DNA from 2 places in the Microbacterium sp. JC 701 genome. Region 2 is predicted to be linked to the other one. Evidence: predicted binding sites of a transcription regulator. Region 2 holds the regulator's gene; the other holds the start of a gene.

Region 1 (9,338 bases), on a different contig from region 2:
GCCGCCACGCCCTGGGAGCCCTCGACCTCGCTCGACCAGGTCGAGGAGCGCCTGCGCGCCCTGCCGGGCGACGTCAGCGCGCTGGTGCTCCGCGGCGACCACGAGATGCTCGACATCGACAGCGCGCGATCGGCCCCGCTCGCGTCGGTGTTCAAGCTGTACGTGCTGCTCGCGGTGGCGGATGCCGTGGCATCCGGCGACCTGTCGTGGGACGAGGTGCTCGTGCTCGGCGACGCCGACCGCAGCCTCCCCTCCGGCGAGTTGCAGGACGAACCGACCGGCACCGAGGTGACGGTGCGCGAGGCCGCCTCGGCGATGATCCGCATCAGCGACAACACCGCGACCGACCTGTTGATCGGCCGACTGGGCCGCGAGAGGGTCGAGGCTGCGGTCGCGCGCAGCGGACATGCCGACCCCGCGGTGCTGGTGCCGTTCGTCTCGACGAAGGAGCTGTTCACCCTCGGCTGGGGGGATCCGGCGCTCCACGAGGAGTGGGCCGCCGCCGATGTCGCGGGCAAGCGTGCTCTGCTCGACCGCATCGATGCGGCACCGCTCGCGGTCGACGGTGCGGCGGTCGTCGCGCCGGCGTGGGAGGACGGCTTCGACTGGTTCGCCTCGGCCGCTGATGTCGCCGGGGTGCACCGAACGCTGCAGCAGACGGGCGACGCCGAGGTGCTCGGCATCCTGAGCGAGAACCCCGGGCAGGGCCTCGACGTGGGCACCTGGCCCTACGTGGCCTTCAAGGGCGGTTCGAGTCGGGGCGTCGTGACCGGCAGCTGGTTCGTGCGCGACGACGACGGCGAGGCGATCGTGGTGCTGATGATGTCGTCGACGGATGCCGCGGCGGTCACCGGCGCGACGCGGGACTTCTTCCACCTCGCCGAAGACGCCCTGCGCCTCGCGCACTGAGCGCGATCCTGTCTGAGGTCCCTGAGCTTGTCGAAGGGCCCCGAACCCGCAGAAGCTCCCTGACCCCGCAGAAGGTCCCTGAGCCTGTCGAAGGGACCCCGAACCCGGAAGGTCCCCGAGCCGGTGGAAGGTCCCTGAGCCTGTCGAAGGGCCGCCCCGAGCGCGGCGGGGCGACCGGCTCTCCCGGCCGCCCCCGCCGCGCTCGTCAGGCCCGGTCGGGGTCGGGCAGCGTCTGCGCGATGCGGCTCGAGGCCGCCGAATCGCGACCGACCCCCGGCTGGAACTTCGCGATCGGGTCGTCGCCGTCGACGTGCGGCTCGGGGCCGTCATCGGCGGGCGCGGGCGAGGCCGGCGTCTTCTCGGCCGACTCGTCGGCCGTGTGGTCGGCGTCCGCGTTTGCGCTGTCGATGTCTTCGGTGTGACGCGAGGTCGAGCCCCCGTCGCCGCCGTGTTCGCGCTCTCCGTCGGCGTTGCGCGTGCCGACCCCCGGCAGGTCGTTCTGGCTCGAGACGCCCTGCACGCGCGCTTCGTCGTCGGGGTCGATGCGCGCGGCTCCCACGGCCCCCGTGTCGGCACCGGCGGCGCCGGCGGGCACGTCGGCGGCGAGACCGTCGGATTCGGGCACGAGGTTCTCCTCGTCGGTTCCGGGCAGGTGGTCGGCGGGGTTGTCCATGGTGTTCCTTCCGTGGGTGTGCCGCCACGCTAGGCGCCGATCCATCGGGGTGGACCGGGGTTGCGCGTCATCGGGTCGCGGCATCCGGAGCCTGCGGCCGACGATGTCGGAGCCCGTGGGTAGGCTCGGAACAGCTTCGAAAGGAACCGCAATGCAGCAGCGTCCCCTCTCTCGTACCGGCCGCGAGGTCTCGGCGATCGGCCTCGGCACCTGGCAGCTCGGCCCCGACTGGGGCGGGGTGAGCGAAGACGAGGCCCTGTCGGTGCTCGCGGCCTCGGCCGACGCCGGCGTCACTCTCTTCGACACCGCCGACGTCTACGGCGACGGCCGCAGCGAAGAGATCATCGGCACCTTCCTTCGGAGCACGGATGCCACGGGCATCACCGTCGCGACGAAGATGGGCCGCCGTGAAGACCAGGTGCCCGAGAACTACACGATCGAGAACTTCCGCGGCTGGCTCGACCGCTCGCGGCGCCTGCTCGGCACCGACACCCTCGACCTCGTCCAGCTGCACTGCCCGCCGTCCGCGGTCATCGACGACGACGCGACCTGGGACGCCCTCGACCAGCTCGTGAGCGACGGCGTCATCGCCGCGTACGGCGCCTCGGTCGAGACGATGGACCAGGCCCTGTCGGCCCTCCAGCGGCCGAACCTGACCAACCTGCAGATCATCTTCAACCCGTTCCGCCTCAAGCCGCTCGACGAGGTGCTGCCGCTCGCGGCCGAGAAGAACGTGGCCGTGCTCGCGCGCGTGCCCCTGGCGAGCGGTCTGCTGTCGGGCAAGTACACGCGCGACACCACGTTCGACAAGGACGACCACCGCACATACAACCGCAACGGCGAGGCGTTCGACAAGGGCGAGACCTTCTCGGGCGTGCCGTTCGACGAGGGAGTGGCGGCCGCCGACGAGCTCAAGAACGCCCTGCCCGAGGGCGTGACGCTGCCCGCGGCGACGCTGGCCTGGATCGCGTCGCGCGAAGGCATCACCTCGGTGATCCCGGGGGCCCGCTCGGTGCAGCAGGCCACCGCGAACGCCGCCGCGGCCGACCTGATCGACGGCGGCTTCGACCTCGCGGCCTTCGACACCCTCGTGCGCGACGTGTACGACCGGCGTCTGCGGGCGGAGATCCACCCGCAGTGGTGAGACCGACATGACGAAAGCCGGGCCCGTCCATATGGACGAGCCCGGCTTTCGTTCGGAAGGTGACGTCAGCTGACGTCGCCGCGCCAGGCGCCCGATTCGGTGCCGCGCGACTCGATGTACTTCTTGAAGTTGTCGAGGTCCTTCTTGACCGAGTGGTCGTCGGCGCCGAAGGCGGCACCGAGCTTCTCGAGGACGCCGGTGGGGGCCCAGTCGATCTGCACCGTGACACGCGTCTCGGTGTCGGACAGGCGGTGGAAGGTCACGACGCCGGCGTGGTTCTCGTCGCCGCCCACGCTGTTCCACGCGACGCGCTCGTCGGGGTGCTGCTCGGTGATCTCGGCGTCGAACTCGCGCTCGGCTCCGGCGATCTTGACCTTCCAGTGCGTGAGGGTCTCGGACTTTTGCGTGATGGACTCCACGAAGCTCATGAAGTGGGGGAACTCCTCGAACTGCGTCCACTGGTTGTAGGCGACGCGAACGGGAACGTCGACGTCGATGGTTTCGATGACCTGGGCCATGGTGTCCTCTTCCTGTGTGTCTTCCGGGGCTGCCCCCAGTCTTCGTGCGCCCACCCGCCCGCACCCCGGGGGTTGAGGGATCGGCCCTCGTGGCCTATACGCGGGGGAGACGCGTCAGGCGCGGCCGCGCAGGATCAGGTGCCAGTAGACCCACGGAAGCACGCGGCGGTCGGCGATCCACGAGAGCCGGCGCTCGCGATACAGCGAGCGCCAGAACGGGACGCTCGGCTGCAGCCGGCCCTGGCGGTCGAACTCCGCGAACACGACGGTGCCGCGCGACACCGTGAACGGCACCACGCTGTACCCGTTGTAGGTCGCCGTGGGCGCGCGCCCGGCCAGCACGGCCGTCATGTTCTTCACCAGCGCCTGGGCCTGGCGGCGGATCGCTCCGCCCGAGCGGCGCGTGGCGACGGTCGCGGCATCGCCGAGGGCCCAGATCTCCGGATGCCGGGTGTGCTGGAACTTCTCGGGGTCGACGTCGACGAAGCCGTGCGGGTCGTCCGGGGCCGCCAGGCCGCTGCCGGCGATCCACTCGGGCGCCCGCTGCGGAGGGACGGCGTGCAGCAGGTCGTAGGCGATCGTCTCCTCGGCGTCGCCGTGGCCGATCGTCACCGTCCGTGCCGCGGCATCCACCGCTCGAAGCTCCCGGCTGTAGTGCACCTCGATGCCGTACTCGTCGAGTTTGCGCTGAAGTTCGCGGTCGATGGCGGGGATGCCGAAGGGTACGGGGTCGGGGCACACGAAGACGACGCGGATGCCGTCGCGCACGCCGATCGAGCGCCACCAGTCGCAGGCGAGGTACATCGGCTTCTGCGCCGCGGCTCCGCACGACGCGGGCTCGGGTGGCTGCGTGAAGACCACGGTGCCGGAGCGGAAGTCACGGAGCGCGGGCGAGGCCTTGGCCGCCAGGTCGTAGTCGTAGTTCGAGATGCCCGTGGCATCCGCCATCGCCTCGGGAAGGCCCGGAACCTGCTCCCACGCCATGCGGAGGCCCGCGCACACGACGAGTTGGTCGTAGTCGATGCGACCGCCCGACACCAGGTGCACGCGTCGGGCGTCGGGGTCGACCGTGAACGCCTCGTCGCGCAGCCACCTCACCCCCGGCGGGATGACGTCGGCCTGGGGGCGGACGGCCTCCGAGGCGCGGGCGGCGCCGCCGGCGATGTGGGACTGCAGGGGAGCGAACACGTGCTGTTCCCGCGGCTCGATCACGGTGATGTCGCCGAGACGGGCGCGGTGCAGGCGCCCGGCGATCGACAGTCCGGCGTTGCCGCCGCCGATCACGACGATGCGCGGGGTCGCGCGGGCGGGCACGGCGGAACGGGGGTCGGGCATGGGGGATCCTCTCGTTCGTCCCACCGTGCGTCATCGGCGTATACGCCGCCAGCACCTTGACAGGTGCCGCTCACGACGGCGACGACGGTCGCAGGGACCTGTCAAGGGGCACCGGCCGATGACCGCGGCCCCGTTTGATGAGAGAGCCGCGCCACCCGCGGCTTCGCGTCTGCGACGAAAGGACCCTCTCATGAGCGACGCCTCGATCGACCCCACTCCCTCCGACGCGGCTATGGCGGGCGTGCAGCCGCTGCGCGACGGCGACACCTCCATCGAGCCCGATCCCACGCTCGACCCCGCCCAGGCGGAGTGGGACGCCACGACCGCCATCGACGAGGGCGCCGACCCCGACGACATCAACCCTGCCACCGCGACGGGCGCCGACCCGGCCGAGATCCCCGCCGACGACAGCGACATCCCGCTCGAGGACATTCACCCCGAGTCCACCGGCACCGACTCGCAGGGTATGGACCCGGGCGTTGTCGAGCTGGGCGAAGAGGGACAGGGCGACCTCGCTCCCGAAGACCTCTGAGACGTCTCGCGAACACCGCACGATGCCCCGACCCTCGATGAGGGGGCCGGGGCATCGTCGCGTGCGGACTACTGCTCGATCAGCTGAGGCGTGCTCTCGTGCGCCGCGATGGCACCGTCGTGCTCGTCGGTCGAGACGGCGATGCGGCGCGGCTTCGCCTTCTCGCTGACCGGGATCGTCACGCTCAGCACCCCGTTGCGGTACGACGCGCTGATGCCGTCGGTGTCGATGCCCTGCCCGAGGTTGAGCTGGCGGACGAACGACGCCGTCTCGCGCTCGCGCGTGATCCACTTGACGCCCTCGCCCGAGCCGAGGGTGCGCTCGGCGCGGATCGTGAGCAGCTGGCCGTCGACGTCGATGTCGACCGAGCCGGGGTCGATACCGGGGAGGTCCGCCGCGAGCACGTAGTGGTCGCCGTCGCGGTAGAGGTCCATCGGCATCCGTCGCGGACCACCGCCGCGGCGAGCGTCGAGGAGCGTCGACGCGAGGCGGTCGAGGTCGCGGAAGGGGTCGTAGGTGGCCATGGTCGTTCTCCTTTTCGATCGGTCGGGACTCGGATCCCCGATGTTCTGTGAAGTTGAGTCCATATGGCTCAACTGCGATCAGATTAGCACTCGGCCCAGGAGAGTGCCAAGACCCTGCATGCGAAATCGGCGCACCTCGCCGAGCCCATCGGCCCTGACGCGAGCCCCGTGCGCGTCGGCATTCGTGGCCCTTCCCGACACGGTCAGCGCGGGCGACGCAGCGGGATCCGCGACCAGCCCCCGCTCACGGCACCGGGATCGTGCTGGGGAGCGAGGACGGCTCCGGTGGTCGTCGGCGCGGGGCGACGCCGCAGTCCCAGCGCGTGCTGCAGCGTGCGGATGAAACGGTCGTACACGCGCGGCGCGAAGAACTGCAGGGGGCGGGTCACGAACTGCGCCGCTCCCACGCCGACCTCGTGACGGGGCCCGCGCGTCACCCGCACGACGGCCCGGGCGACGCGGTCGGCCGACACCACCGGCGGCAGAGGGAAGGGCGTGCGCCCCGTCGAGTTGGCGGCGCGCTGGTAGATGGGGGTGTCGATGCTCGCCGGGAGCACGATCTTCACCCGGATGCCGCGGTGCGCGAGCATCTCCTGCCGCAGCGACCGCGTGAATCCGAGCAGGCCGTGCTTCGCGGCGACGTACGACGAGACGTACGGGCCCGCCACCTGCGCGTACAGCGAGCCGACGAAAACGATCGTCCCGGTGCCGCGGGCGAGGAAGTGGGGGAGCACCGCCCGCGCCGCGCGCATGTGGCCGGTGAGGTTGGTCTCGATGACCCGGTCGCGCACGGCATCGGGGGTGTCGGCGATCGACCCGTACGAGAAGACGGATGCCGAGGCCACCCACACGTCGATGCGTCCGAACCGGAGGAGGGCGATGTCGGCGGCGCGCTGCGGGCCGTCGGCGAGAGCGAGGTCGATCGACGCGGTCTGCACCTCGGCCCCGCGAGCGCGGCATTCCGCGGCGGCGGACGCGAGCGCCTCCTCGTCTCGGGCCACCAGCATGAGACGCGCCCCCTGGCGGGCGAAGCGCAGGGCGGTGGCACGGCCGATCCCGCGGGATCCTCCGGTGATGACGACGACCTGGGGCATCGGGGTCTCCTTCGAGGCTTCTGCGGAACGCTGCTGCCCCGGCGCTCGCGACGGTAGGCGGGAGGGGATCGGATGCCGCGGGGGTTGACGTACCGACGGCCGACGCCCGTGCGCACCGGCGGGCCGCCCGGTGGACACGCCGTTCCCGGATGCCGATCCGCGGCGCGTTGCGCCGGATCCCCGCCGTTGTGCCCGGCGACCCCGCCGCGGGCCTCCGGACCGCCACCGCCGCGGGCCACCGGACCGCCGCCGCGCGGTAGCGTCGGACCCGTGACGGATGCCGCGACCACGAGGTCGCCCCTGCGGGCCCTGTGGGGGGCCACCCATCCGGGGCCCACGCTCGTCGTGACCGTCCTCTCACTCGCGCTGGGCATCGCGGCGGGGCTCGAGCCGTGGCGCCTGGGGCTGCTGGTCGTGGCGGTGTTCGCGGGGCAGGTCTCGGTCGGACTGTCGAACGACGCGATCGACGGCGCCCGCGATGCCGCGGTCGGACGCACCGACAAGCCGATCGCGGGGGGAGCCCTCACCCCCGAGCGCGCGCTGGCCGTGGCCGTCGGAGCCCTCGTGGTCGCCCTGCTGCTCTCCGCACCCTTGGGGGCTGCTCTCGTCGCGGCGCACGCGATCGCCCTCGCCTCGGCCTGGGCCTACAACGCGGGCCTGAAGTCGACCCCGCTCTCGATCGTGCCGTTCGTGCTGAGCTTCGGTCTCTTCCCTTCGTTCGCGACCCTCGCCGGCCCCGACCCGGCGCTCGCCGCGCCGTGGGCGGCACTGGCGGGAGCCGCGCTCGGCGCCGCCGTGCACCTCACCAACGTCGTGCGCGACCTCGACGATGACCGCCGCACGGGCGTGCGCGGGTTGCCGCACCGCCTCGGTGCCCGCGGGTCGGTGCTGATCGCCGCGGCCGGGATCGTCGTCGGAGCTCTGGCGGTGCTGCTCGGGCCGTCGGGTGGGGCGGATGCCGTCGGGGCGGTGTTCTTCGCGGCCGTGGTCGTGGTCGCGGTCGTCACCGCGGTGCTCGTGCTGGTGCGGCCCCCGGGACGCGCGGTGTTCCAGATGACGATGCTCGCGGCCCTCCTGCTGGCCGCCCAGCTCGTCATCGCGTGAGAACTGCTCGTCAGGTTCCGGATGCCGCCCGGTCGAGGCGCATCGCGTAGGCCCGGGTGAACAGCGCGCCACCCGGTCCGCGCAGAGCGGTGCGGAGCGCGGCGGAACGGGCCGCGTGCGCCCGCGGGCCGGAGGCGCGGCCCAGCAGGGTGTTGAGGAAGGCGAGGCGCGCGGCGTGCCGGGCCGACGCGAGGCGGTCGCGCTGCCAGCGATCCAGACCGGTCTCGTCGCCCCCGCGCACCCATGGCGCGAGCAGCGGGGCGAGGGTGAGCGCGTCGAGCAGTCCGAGGTTCATGCCCTGACCGCCGATCGGGCTCACCTCGTGCGCGGCGTCGCCGACGACGATCACGCGGCCGCGACGCAGTGCAGGAGCCACCGCGCGTCGCACGCCGAAGCTCGACGCCCCGGCCGTGTCGACCTCGACCCCCGTTCGGCGCGCCACCGCGTCGTGCAGGAAGGCCGCGGCATCCGGAACCTCGTCCCGCCCGGCCCAGGCCACGAGCCTCCGACGTCCGTCGGGGAGGGGGAACGACTCGACCACGCCGTCGCGCTCGAGGTGCACGCGGGCGACCGGCCCTCCCGGCGCGGTGACGTCGGCCATGACGTAGCGATCGGGGTAGTGGTGGGTGCGCACGGCCCCGTCGCGGTAGACGAGGGAGCGTCCCGCCCATCCGGATGCCACGACCACGACCTTCGCGCGCAGGTCGTCGGCCCCCGCGACGCCGACGCGCACGCCGTCCGCCTCCGCCCGCAGCGACTCCACGGTCACCCCGCGCCGCACCGGCGGGGCGAGGGCGGTCAGCACCTCGATCGTGTCGGACTGCGGCAGCGCCGCCACGTACGGGTGGCGCGCCCGCAGGCGATCGAAGCGGATCGCGGCGAGCAGGCGTCCGTCGGCTCGGGCCTCTCCGCGCGCGATCCGCACCGCTCGGTCGAGGATCCCGTCGGTGGCGCCCGAGGCCTCGAGCAGGGCGAGGGCGGGGGAGTGGATGCCGATCGCCCGCGTTCCCGCTCCGGCCTCGGTGCGACGTTCGACGAGGGCGATGTCGACGCCCCGCGCGCGCAGGTCGGCGGCCAACGCCAGCCCCACGGGGCCGGCGCCGACCACGAGCACCTCAGTCATCGGCATCCGCCCGCCCTCGAGCCACGGCGAGCACCCGGAACGGCGCGGGGGTCTCCACCTGCCAGGGCGCGCCGAGGGCCGCGGCGAGCTCGGGCGCGCGATAGCTCCGCCGGATCGAGCGCAGCCCGTCGACCCGCAGGAAGGTGCCGGCGGCGAGAGGGGCGATCCCCGCGGCGTACAGGGCGTAGGCGAGGCGCCCGCGGGCGATGTCGGCGTGCAGCACACGTCCGCGCGAGAGGGCGAGCGAGTCATCGGCGAAGCGCCGCAGCCCGTCGGCGTCGAGATGGTGCAGCACGTGGTTCGAGATCACGAGGTCGAACCTCTCGCCCGCGGACAGCAGATCGTCCGACCCCTGCGCGACGAACCGCACGCCGGATCGTTG
Region 2 (9,338 bases):
ACCGCGACTGAGTCACGTTCGCGGTCGAAACCGCGACTGAGTCACAGCATCCGTTCGACGCCCCCGTACCCCGTTGAGGGTGCGGGGGCGTCGTGCGTGGTGGGGGTGCGAGCGCGGGTGTGGTGGCGGGTGCGTTTTGCGCGAGCCATGTCCCACTTTTGGTTACCTGGGGGCCGCCTGAGCCGCCATTTTTGGGACGTGGTCTGCCCAGATGGGGACATGGGTGGGCGGGGGTGACCGCTCCGGTCTTTTCCGACCATGTCCCACTTTTGGCTGCCTGGGGGCCGCTCGGGCCGCCATTTTTGGGACATGGTTTGCGTAGATCGGGACATGGTCTGCACAGATCGGGACATGGGTGGAGGGATGCCGAAACACCGGGGCAGCGCGGGGCCGCCCGGGATCGCCTGGGCCGCGCGGGGCTGGACGCGCAGGGTGACCGCGCCCATCGGCATCCGGAAGTTGAGCCAATTCATATCAAGTCGCCTTGACCTCGCGGAGGGGGTCGGATAACCTTGAGTCATCGCGGCTCAACCCGCGCAGAGACTTTCACCAGAACCCCGAGTGCGGCAACGGCCGTGCTCACAAGCAAGGAGACACATATGCCCCGTGCAGTGGGAATCGACCTCGGTACGACCAACTCCGTCGTGAGCGTGCTCGAGGGTGGCGAGCCCAAGGTCATCGCCAACGCCGAGGGTTTCCGTACGACCCCCTCGGTCGTCGCGTACACGAAGGACGGCGAGGTGCTCGTCGGCGAGACCGCCAAGCGCCAGGCCGTCACCAACGTCGACCGCACCATCTCCAGCGTGAAGCGCCACATGGGCACCACCTGGAGCTTCGACGTCGACGGCAAGAAGTGGACGCCGCAGGAGATCTCGGCCCGCATCCTGCAGAAGCTCAAGCGCGACGCCGAGGAGTACCTCGGCGACAGCGTGACCGACGCGGTCATCACCGTCCCCGCGTACTTCAACGACGCCGAGCGTCAGGCCACCAAGGAGGCCGGTGAGATCGCGGGCCTCAACGTGCTGCGCATCATCAACGAGCCCACCGCCGCGGCCCTCGCGTACGGCCTCGACAAGGGCAAGGAAGACGAGCTCATCCTCGTCTTCGACCTCGGTGGTGGAACCTTCGACGTCTCGCTGCTCGAGGTGGGCAAGGACGACGACTTCTCCACGATCCAGGTGCGCGCCACCTCGGGTGACAACCGCCTCGGTGGAGACGACTGGGACCAGCGCGTCGTCGACTACCTCATCAAGCAGTTCAAGGACACGACCGGCGTCGACGTCTCGGCCGACAAGATCGCCCTGCAGCGTCTGAAGGAAGCGGCCGAGCAGGCCAAGAAGGAGCTGTCGAGCTCGACCTCGACCAGCATCAACCTGCCGTACCTGTCGCTCACCGACACGGGCCCCGTCTCGCTCAGCGAGACCCTCACGCGCGCCAAGTTCGAGGACCTCACCAAAGACCTCCTCGACCGCACCCGCAAGCCCTTCTCCGACGTCATCCGCGAGGCCGGCGTCAAGGTCGACGACATCGCCCACGTGGTGCTCGTCGGCGGCTCGACCCGCATGCCCGCGGTCGCCGAGCTGGTCAAGAAGGAGACCGGCAAGGACGCCAACAAGGGCGTGAACCCCGACGAGGTCGTGGCCGTGGGCGCAGCCCTGCAGGCCGGTGTCCTCAAGGGTGAGCGCAAGGACGTCCTGCTCATCGACGTCACCCCCCTGAGCCTCGGCATCGAGACCAAGGGCGGCATCATGACCAAGCTCATCGAGCGCAACACGGCCATCCCGACCAAGCGCAGCGAGACCTTCACCACCGCCGACGACAACCAGCCGTCGGTCGCGATCCAGGTCTTCCAGGGCGAGCGCGAGTTCACCCGCGACAACAAGCCGCTCGGCACCTTCGAGCTCACCGGCATCGCGCCGGCTCCCCGCGGCATCCCGCAGGTGGAGGTCACCTTCGACATCGACGCCAACGGCATCGTGCACGTCTCGGCGAAGGACAAGGGCACCGGCAAGGAGCAGTCGATGACCATCACGGGCGGCTCGTCGCTGCCCAAGGAGGACATCGAGCGCATGGTGCGCGAGGCCGAAGAGAACGCGGCCGACGACAAGAAGCGCCGCGAGTCCGCCGAGACCCGCAACCAGGCCGAGACCTTGTCGTACTCGATCGAGAAGCTCATCAAGGAGAACGACGACAAGCTCCCCGCCGAGGTCAAGACCGAGGTGCAGGGCGACGTCGACGCGCTCAAGACGGCTCTCGCCGGTGACGACGACGACGCGGTCAAGACCGCGTTCGACAAGCTGAACGCCAGCCAGGGCAAGCTCGGCGAGGCCATCTACGCCTCTTCGCAGGCCGCCGGCGAGCCCGCCGACCCCAACGTGGGCCAGCCCGGCAACGGTGAGACGCCGAACCCCGAGGAAGACGTCATCGACGCCGAGGTCGTCGACGACGAGAACCCCGACGAGAAGAAGTAAGCGGAGACCATGGCACACAAGGACGACGAACAGCCCACGGGCTCGGGCGCCGGTCCTGACGAGACGGGGCCGGAGGAGAACACCTCCGGCCCCGCGCCGTCGGGCGACCAGCCTGAGTCTTCGGAATCGGATGCCGATGGCTTGACCATCGACGACATCCTCGGCGCCGAGCAGACGCCCGAGGCGGCCGCAGAAGGAGCCTCCGACAAGGAGGCCTCGCTGCTGATCGACCTCAAGCGTCTGCAGGCCGAGTACGCCAACTACCGTCGGCGCACCGAGGAGCAGCGCGAGCGCGAGATCGAGCGCGCCAAGGGCGAGGCCGTGAAGGGCCTGTTGCCCGTCATGGACGACCTCGACCGCGCCGCCAAGCACGGTGACCTCGTCGAGGGCAGCCCCCTCTCCGCGATCGGCGACAAGGTGCGCGCCGTGGCCGAGCGCCTCGGTGTGGTGTCGTACGGCGCCGTGGGCGACGTGTTCGACCCGCAGCAGCACGAGGCAATCTTCCAGGCCCCGACTCCCGGCGTGACCGAGACCACGATCCTCGAGGTCGTCGAGGTCGGCTACCGCCTCGGTTCGGTCGAACTGCGACCGGCCAAGGTCGTCGTCGCCGTGCCGGCCGACCCTTCGACAGGCTCAGGGACCTAAGGGGAGCTATGGCGAGTCAGGACTGGTTCGACAAGGACTTCTACAAAGTCCTCGGTGTCGACAAGAGCGTCAGCGCTGCCGATCTGAAGAAGACGTATCGCAAGCTCGCGCGCCAGTACCACCCCGACTCGAACCCGGGAGACGCGAAGGCCGAAGCGAAGTTCAAGGAGATCAGCGAGGCCTACTCGGTGCTCAACGACCCCGAGCAGCGCGAGGAGTACGACCAGATCCGGGCCATGGGCTCGGGGGCGCGCTTCTCGGCTCCCGGGGCCGGGGCGGGTGGCGGTTTCGACGACGTCTTCAGTCGGTTCGGACAGGGCCGGCAGGCGCCGTCGGGCGGCTTCGACGACTTCTTCACGATGTTCGATCAGCAGGGCGGGGGCTTCGGTTCCGGCCGGTTCGGTCAGACGACCGGCGGATTCCGCGGCTTCGGCGGGCCTCAGAAGGGCTCCGACGTCACCGCGCGCACGACGATCGACTTCGTCACCGCGGCAAAGGGAGAGACCATCACCCTCGCGGGTGAAGACAACGTGCCCTTCAAGGTGAAGATCCCCGCCGGTGTGTCCGACGGGCAGAAGATCCGGCTGCGGGGCCGCGGGCGCAAGTCGCCCGACGGCGGCGAGAGCGGCGACATCGTCGTGACCGTGGCCGTGCGTCCCCACCCGGTCTTCACGCGTGACGGACTCAACCTGCGCATCACCGTGCCCGTCACCTTCACCGAGGCGGCACTGGGTGCGACGATCGAAGTGCCGACGCTCGGGGGAGACCCCGTGCGTCTGCGCGTGGCCCCCGGCACCCCGTCGGGGCGCGTGCTCCGCGTCAAGGGTCGCGGAATCTCGACCACGAAGGGCACCGGCGACCTGCTCGCCGAGGTCCAGGTCGCGGTGCCTGCCCACCTCGACGACGCGGCGCGCGAAGCCCTCGAGCGTTTCCATGAGCTCGAACCGAAAGAGAACCCCCGCGCCGACCTGATGTCGAAGGCGCGATAAACACACGCGAGTCGCCGAGGTTCTCGGCATCCGATACGACAGGATGCCGAGAACCCGGCACCGCACCCGGCACGACGGAAGAGGTGAAGACGTGTCCGAAAGAGAGATCGACGAAGACGCCCCGATCTTCGCCATCGCCGCAGCCGCCGAGCTGTCGAACATGCACCCGCAGACGCTGCGGCAATACGACAGGCTCGGCCTCGTCGTACCCGCACGCACGCAGGGCGGTTCGCGGCGTTACTCGAGCCGTCACGTGCAGCAGCTGCGCGAGGTCGCGCGCCTGTCGGGTGAGGGCATGAGCCTTCCCGCCATCGCACGTCTGCTGGCGCTCGAGGAGCGGGTTCACGAGCTCGCGCGCCGCGTGAACGACCTCGAGCGTCAGCTCACGATCGAGCGCCAGTCGCGTCCCGGCGCCCGCGTCTTCGCGGCCGGCGCCACCGGTTCGGTCGTCACGCTGCGCCATGGGGCGCGCGTGCGCCGTGCCACCGACATCGTGCTGTGGCGTCCGCGCGACATGCACGACGACTGACCCGACCCGGCGGAGGTCCCTCAACGGGTCGAGGTCCCTGAGCGCGTAGAGGTCCCTGAGCGCGTAGAGGTCCCTGAGCTTGTCGAAGGGACCCGGATGCCGCGGGCGCGCGGCGCTTCGACGGGCTCAGCCACGTCTCTCGCGTCAGGCCGGATCGATCCGCAGCACGGTCGGCGCCTCGCCTAGCTGAAGATCGTCGACCACACGGATCGTGCGTGCCACGGCATCCACCGCGTCGATGACCGTGCCGAAGCGCTGGCGGTCCGAGCACACGGCGGTGACGGTCACGAAGTGCGAGCCGGTGTCCCACGTGTACGTGGCGAACGGCGGCGTCTTCGGATCGCTCGGCAGGGGCATCGCGAGCTTCTCGCCGACGCCGAGGTGCGGATTGCGGAACGACTCGGTGTCGTCGTACTCCATCGGCATCATCGCCCGCGCCGTGCGCAGCTGCGGTGTGGCCTCCTGCAGCTGCGCCATGACGACGAGCAGTTCGGGGTCGCTCTTCCATACCCACACAAGCACGCGCCCGCCCGCGCGGCGCATGAGCAGCGGCGCCGCCTGGCTCAGGATCCACGCGAAAGCCCCGCCGCCGGGGCGGGGCGCAGCGCCGGCGGCCTGATTGGCCTGGCTGAGCAGCATTCCGATCGCCGCCTTACGGTGGCGGCGGCCGCGGAATCCGAGGGAACCGGTCACGGGCACCCAGAGGTCGGCGGGAGCGTCGGCCTGCAGTCGAGACATGCGCTCAGCCTACGATCCGGGGCCTGGGAGACGGATGCCGATCGACCGCGTTCGCGACGGGAGAACGCTCCCACGGCTGGAGGGGTCGCCGATGTCGGAGGTCGGTGCCAGGCTGTAGTCCGCGGTCATCGCGACCGCGTCGATCTCTCGGAGGGCCTCGTGCTCGGCAAACTCCTCATCCGTTACCTCTCGCGCTATCGCTGGCTGCTGGTCGCCATCCTCGTCTTCCAGGCCGCGTCCGCGGTCGCGACGCTGTACCTGCCGCGTCTGAACGCCGACATCATCAACCTCGGCGTCGCCCAGGGCGACACCGGCTTCATCTGGTCGCGCGGCGGGCTCATGCTCGTCATCTCGCTCGGGCAGATCGTGGCATCCGTGATCGCCACGTATTTCGCCGCGCGGGCGGCGATGGCCGCCGGCCGCGACATCCGCCTCGATGTCTTCGAGCGCGTCAGCGGCTTCTCCGAGCGCGAGCTGTCGCAGTTCGGCGCGGGGTCGCTGATCACCCGCAACACCAACGACGTGCAGCAGGTGCAGATGCTCGCGATGATGGGCGCCACCATGCTCGTCAGCGCCCCGCTGCTGGCCATCGGCGGCATCATCATGGCGCTGCAGCAAGACGTCGGACTCAGCTGGCTCATCGCGGTGGCCGTGCCCGTGCTGGTCATCGCCGCCGGCCTCATCATCGCGCGCATGGTCCCGTTGTTCCGCAGCTACCAGACCAAGCTCGACGGCGTGAACCGCGTCATGCGCGAGCAGCTCACCGGCGTGCGCGTCGTGCGCGCCTTCGTGCGCGAGCGCATCGAAGAAGAGCGCTTCCGAGAGGCCAACACCGACATCCTCGTCGTCGGTCGCAAGGTTGGCTCGCTCTTCGTGCTGCTGTTCCCCCTCGCGATGCTCGTGCTCAACGTCACCGTGGTGGGCGTCATCTGGTTCGGGGGCATCCAGGTCGACGCCGGCGGGGTCGAGATCGGCACCCTGTTCGCCTTCATCCAGTACGTCGCGCAGATCCTCGGCGGCGTGCTGATGGCCAGCTTCATGACGGTGATGATTCCTCGCGCCGCGGTCTCGGCCGAACGCATCGGCGAGGTGCTCGACAGCCGCTCGACTCTCGAGCGTCCGGCGAACCCCGTCGAGCGCCTGCCCGAACCGGGTGCGGTCGAGTTCGACGACGTCGCCTTCGCCTATCCGGGCGCCGAGTCGCCGGTCGTCTCGGGTATCAGCTTCACGGCGCGCCCCGGCGAGACCGTCGCGATCGTCGGCTCGACCGGCGCCGGCAAGACGACCCTCGTCTCGCTCATCCCGCGGCTGTTCGACGTGACCTCCGGCGCCGTGCGCGTCGGCGGAGTCGACGTTCGCGAGGCCGACCTCGACGTGCTGTGGAAGAGCATCGGTCTCGTACCGCAGCGTCCGTTCCTGTTCAGCGGCACGGTGGCATCCAACCTGCGTTTCGGTCGCGAAGAGGCCACCGACGACGAGCTGTGGCACGCCCTCGAGATCGCGCAGGGTCGCGACTTCGTCGAAGCGATGGACGGAAAGCTCGAGGGGCGCATCGCCCAGGGCGGAACGAACGTCTCGGGCGGCCAGCGCCAGCGCCTCGCCATCGCGCGGGCGATCGTCCACCGGCCGGCCGTGCTGGTCTTCGACGACTCGTTCTCGGCGCTCGACCTGAGCACCGACGCTCGATTGCGACAAGCCCTGTGGCGCGAGCTCCCCGAGGTGACGAAGATCGTCGTCGCGCAGCGCGTGTCGACCATCACGGGCGCCGACCGCATCATGGTGCTCGAAGACGGCCGCATGGCCGGCCTCGGCACGCACGACGAGCTGCTGGCCACCAGCGCCACCTACCGCGAGATCGTCGAGTCGCAGCTGGGGGTCGAGGCATGAGCACCGCAGACGCCCTCACCGAAGAAGAACGCGCCGAACTCGAGCTCGCCGAGCAGGCGCGCCTGAACTCCGGCAGCTGGGCCAGCGTCGCGCCCGGCAAGGCCTCGAACTTCGGGCCGAGCTTCCGGCGCCTCATCGGCCTCCTCCGGCCGTACGCCGCCGCTTTCGTGTTCGTGTCGATCCTCGGCGCGATCGGCGTCGTGCTCGCCGTGCTCGCTCCTCGCGTGCTCGGAGACGCGACCAACATCATCTTCGAAGGCGTGGTCTCGAGGGGACTCGCTCAGCAGTTCCCCGCCGGCACCTCGCAGGCCGAGGTCGTCGACGCCCTGCAGGCCGCGGGGCAGAACGACATCGCCAACATCGTCGGCGCGATGGGCAACTTCTCCGTCGGCGCCGGCGTCGACTTCGACGCCCTGCGCGTCGTGATCGTGACGGTGCTCGCGATCTACGTCGGCTCGTCGCTGCTGTCGTGGATCCAGGGCTACGTCATCAACGTCATCATGGTCCGCACCATGTGGCGCCTGCGCGAAGACGTCGAGGCCAAGATCAACCGTCTGCCCCTGTCGTACTTCGACCGCGTGCAGCGCGGAGAACTGATCTCCCGGGTCACCAACGACATCGACAACATCACGCAGACGATGCAGCAGTCGCTCTCCAGCGCGCTCACGTCGGTGCTCACCGTCGTCGGTGTGCTCATCATGATGTTCACGATCTCGTGGCAGCTCGCTCTCGTCGCCCTCGTCTCGCTGCCGCTCATGGCGGTGATCTTCGGCGTCATCGGACCGAAGTCGCAGAAGGCGTTCGGCGAGCAGTGGAAGAAGGTCGGCCGCCTCAACGCCCGCGTCGAGGAGTCGTTCTCGGGCCACGCGCTGGTCAAGGTCTACGGCCGCGAGAAGGACGCGCGCGAGAAGTTCGAGGCCGAGAACGAGGAGCTCTACCAGGCCAGCTTCAAGGCGCAGTTCCTCTCCGGCATGATCATGCCCGGCATGATGTTCGTCGGAAACCTCACGTACGTCGGCATCGCGGTGCTCGGTGGTCTCATGGTGGCCGGTGGCCAGATCCGCCTCGGCGACGTGCAGGCCTTCATCCAGTACTCGCAGCAGTTCACGCAGCCGCTGTCGCAGCTGGGTGGCATGGCCGCGGTGGTCCAATCGGGCACCGCCTCCGCCGAGCGGGTCTTCGCACTCCTCGACGCCGAAGAGCAGGAACCGGATGCCGATGACGCCCCGACCCACACCGAGGGTCGCGGGGTCATCGAGTTCCAGAACGTGCGGTTCTCGTACTCGCCCGACCGCCCGCTGATCACCGACCTGTCGTTCCGCGTCGAGCCCGGCCAGACGGTCGCGATCGTGGGACCCACCGGTGCCGGAAAGACGACGCTGGTGAACCTGATCATGCGGTTCTACGAGCTCGACGGCGGGCGCATCCTGCTCGACGGGCAGGACATCGCCGAACTGCGCCGCGACGACGTGCGCTCGCGCACCGGCATGGTGCTGCAAGACCCGTGGCTGTTCGCGGGGTCCATCCGCGACAACATCCGCTACGGGCGCGAGAGCGCGACCGACGACGAGATCGTCGAGGCCGCCGTCGCCACGCGCGTCGACCAGTTCGTGCACTCGCTGCCCGAGGGCTACGACACCGTGCTCGACGAAGACGCCGCCAACGTCTCGGCGGGCGAGAAGCAGTTGATCACGATCGCGCGGGCGTTCGTCGCCCGGCCCTCGGTGCTGATCCTCGACGAGGCCACCTCGTCGGTCGACACCCGCACCGAGCTGCTGCTGCAGCAGGCGATGGCGGCGCTGCGCGAGGGACGCACCTCGTTCGTGATCGCGCACCGCCTGTCGACGATCCGCGACGCCGACCTCATCCTCGTGATGGAGCACGGCGACATCGTCGAGAAGGGCACGCACGACGAGCTCATCGCGGTCGAGGGCGCGTACTACCGCCTGTACCGCTCGCAGTTCGAGCAGGCGGCATCCGACCTCGATGAGGTCGAGGTCGAGGCGCAGCGCGCCGCCGACCCGCAGCACGCCCCGGCGAACGACGATGCCGTGGTGGTGTCGGCGATGGCGGTCGCGG

What was found. The regulator HspR, encoded in region 2, represses chaperone genes until heat shock. The targets are predictions, from matches to a motif close to AAGTTGAGTCNNNNNGACTCAACTT.
Region 1: the regulator HspR is predicted to act here: its motif matches at 5,686-5,710, upstream of LPW41_RS13775 (Hsp20/alpha crystallin family protein).

The regions. Positions count from the first base shown of each region.
Region 1 is NZ_JAJNCV010000003.1:392,611-401,948, forward strand. Features, by position in the region: gene LPW41_RS13745 (Cpe/LpqF family protein) at 1-909, shown strand, start outside; gene LPW41_RS13750 (hypothetical protein) at 1,115-1,582, opposite strand; gene LPW41_RS13755 (aldo/keto reductase) at 1,734-2,726, shown strand; gene LPW41_RS13760 (SRPBCC family protein) at 2,792-3,244, opposite strand; gene LPW41_RS13765 (NAD(P)/FAD-dependent oxidoreductase) at 3,359-4,579, opposite strand; gene LPW41_RS13770 (sugar ABC transporter ATPase) at 4,770-5,111, shown strand; gene LPW41_RS13775 (Hsp20/alpha crystallin family protein) at 5,180-5,635, opposite strand; gene LPW41_RS13780 (SDR family oxidoreductase) at 5,839-6,729, opposite strand; gene LPW41_RS13785 (UbiA family prenyltransferase) at 7,000-7,833, shown strand; gene LPW41_RS13790 (NAD(P)/FAD-dependent oxidoreductase) at 7,844-8,962, opposite strand; gene LPW41_RS13795 (methyltransferase domain-containing protein) at 8,949-9,338, opposite strand, start outside.
Region 2 is NZ_JAJNCV010000001.1:78,223-87,560, reverse strand. Features, by position in the region: gene dnaK (molecular chaperone DnaK) at 600-2,471, shown strand; gene LPW41_RS00410 (nucleotide exchange factor GrpE) at 2,481-3,116, shown strand; gene LPW41_RS00405 (DnaJ C-terminal domain-containing protein) at 3,125-4,105, shown strand; gene LPW41_RS00400 (heat shock protein transcriptional repressor HspR) at 4,197-4,634, shown strand; gene LPW41_RS00395 (hypothetical protein) at 4,779-5,372, opposite strand; gene LPW41_RS00390 (ABC transporter ATP-binding protein) at 5,532-7,259, shown strand; gene LPW41_RS00385 (ABC transporter ATP-binding protein) at 7,256-9,338, shown strand, end outside.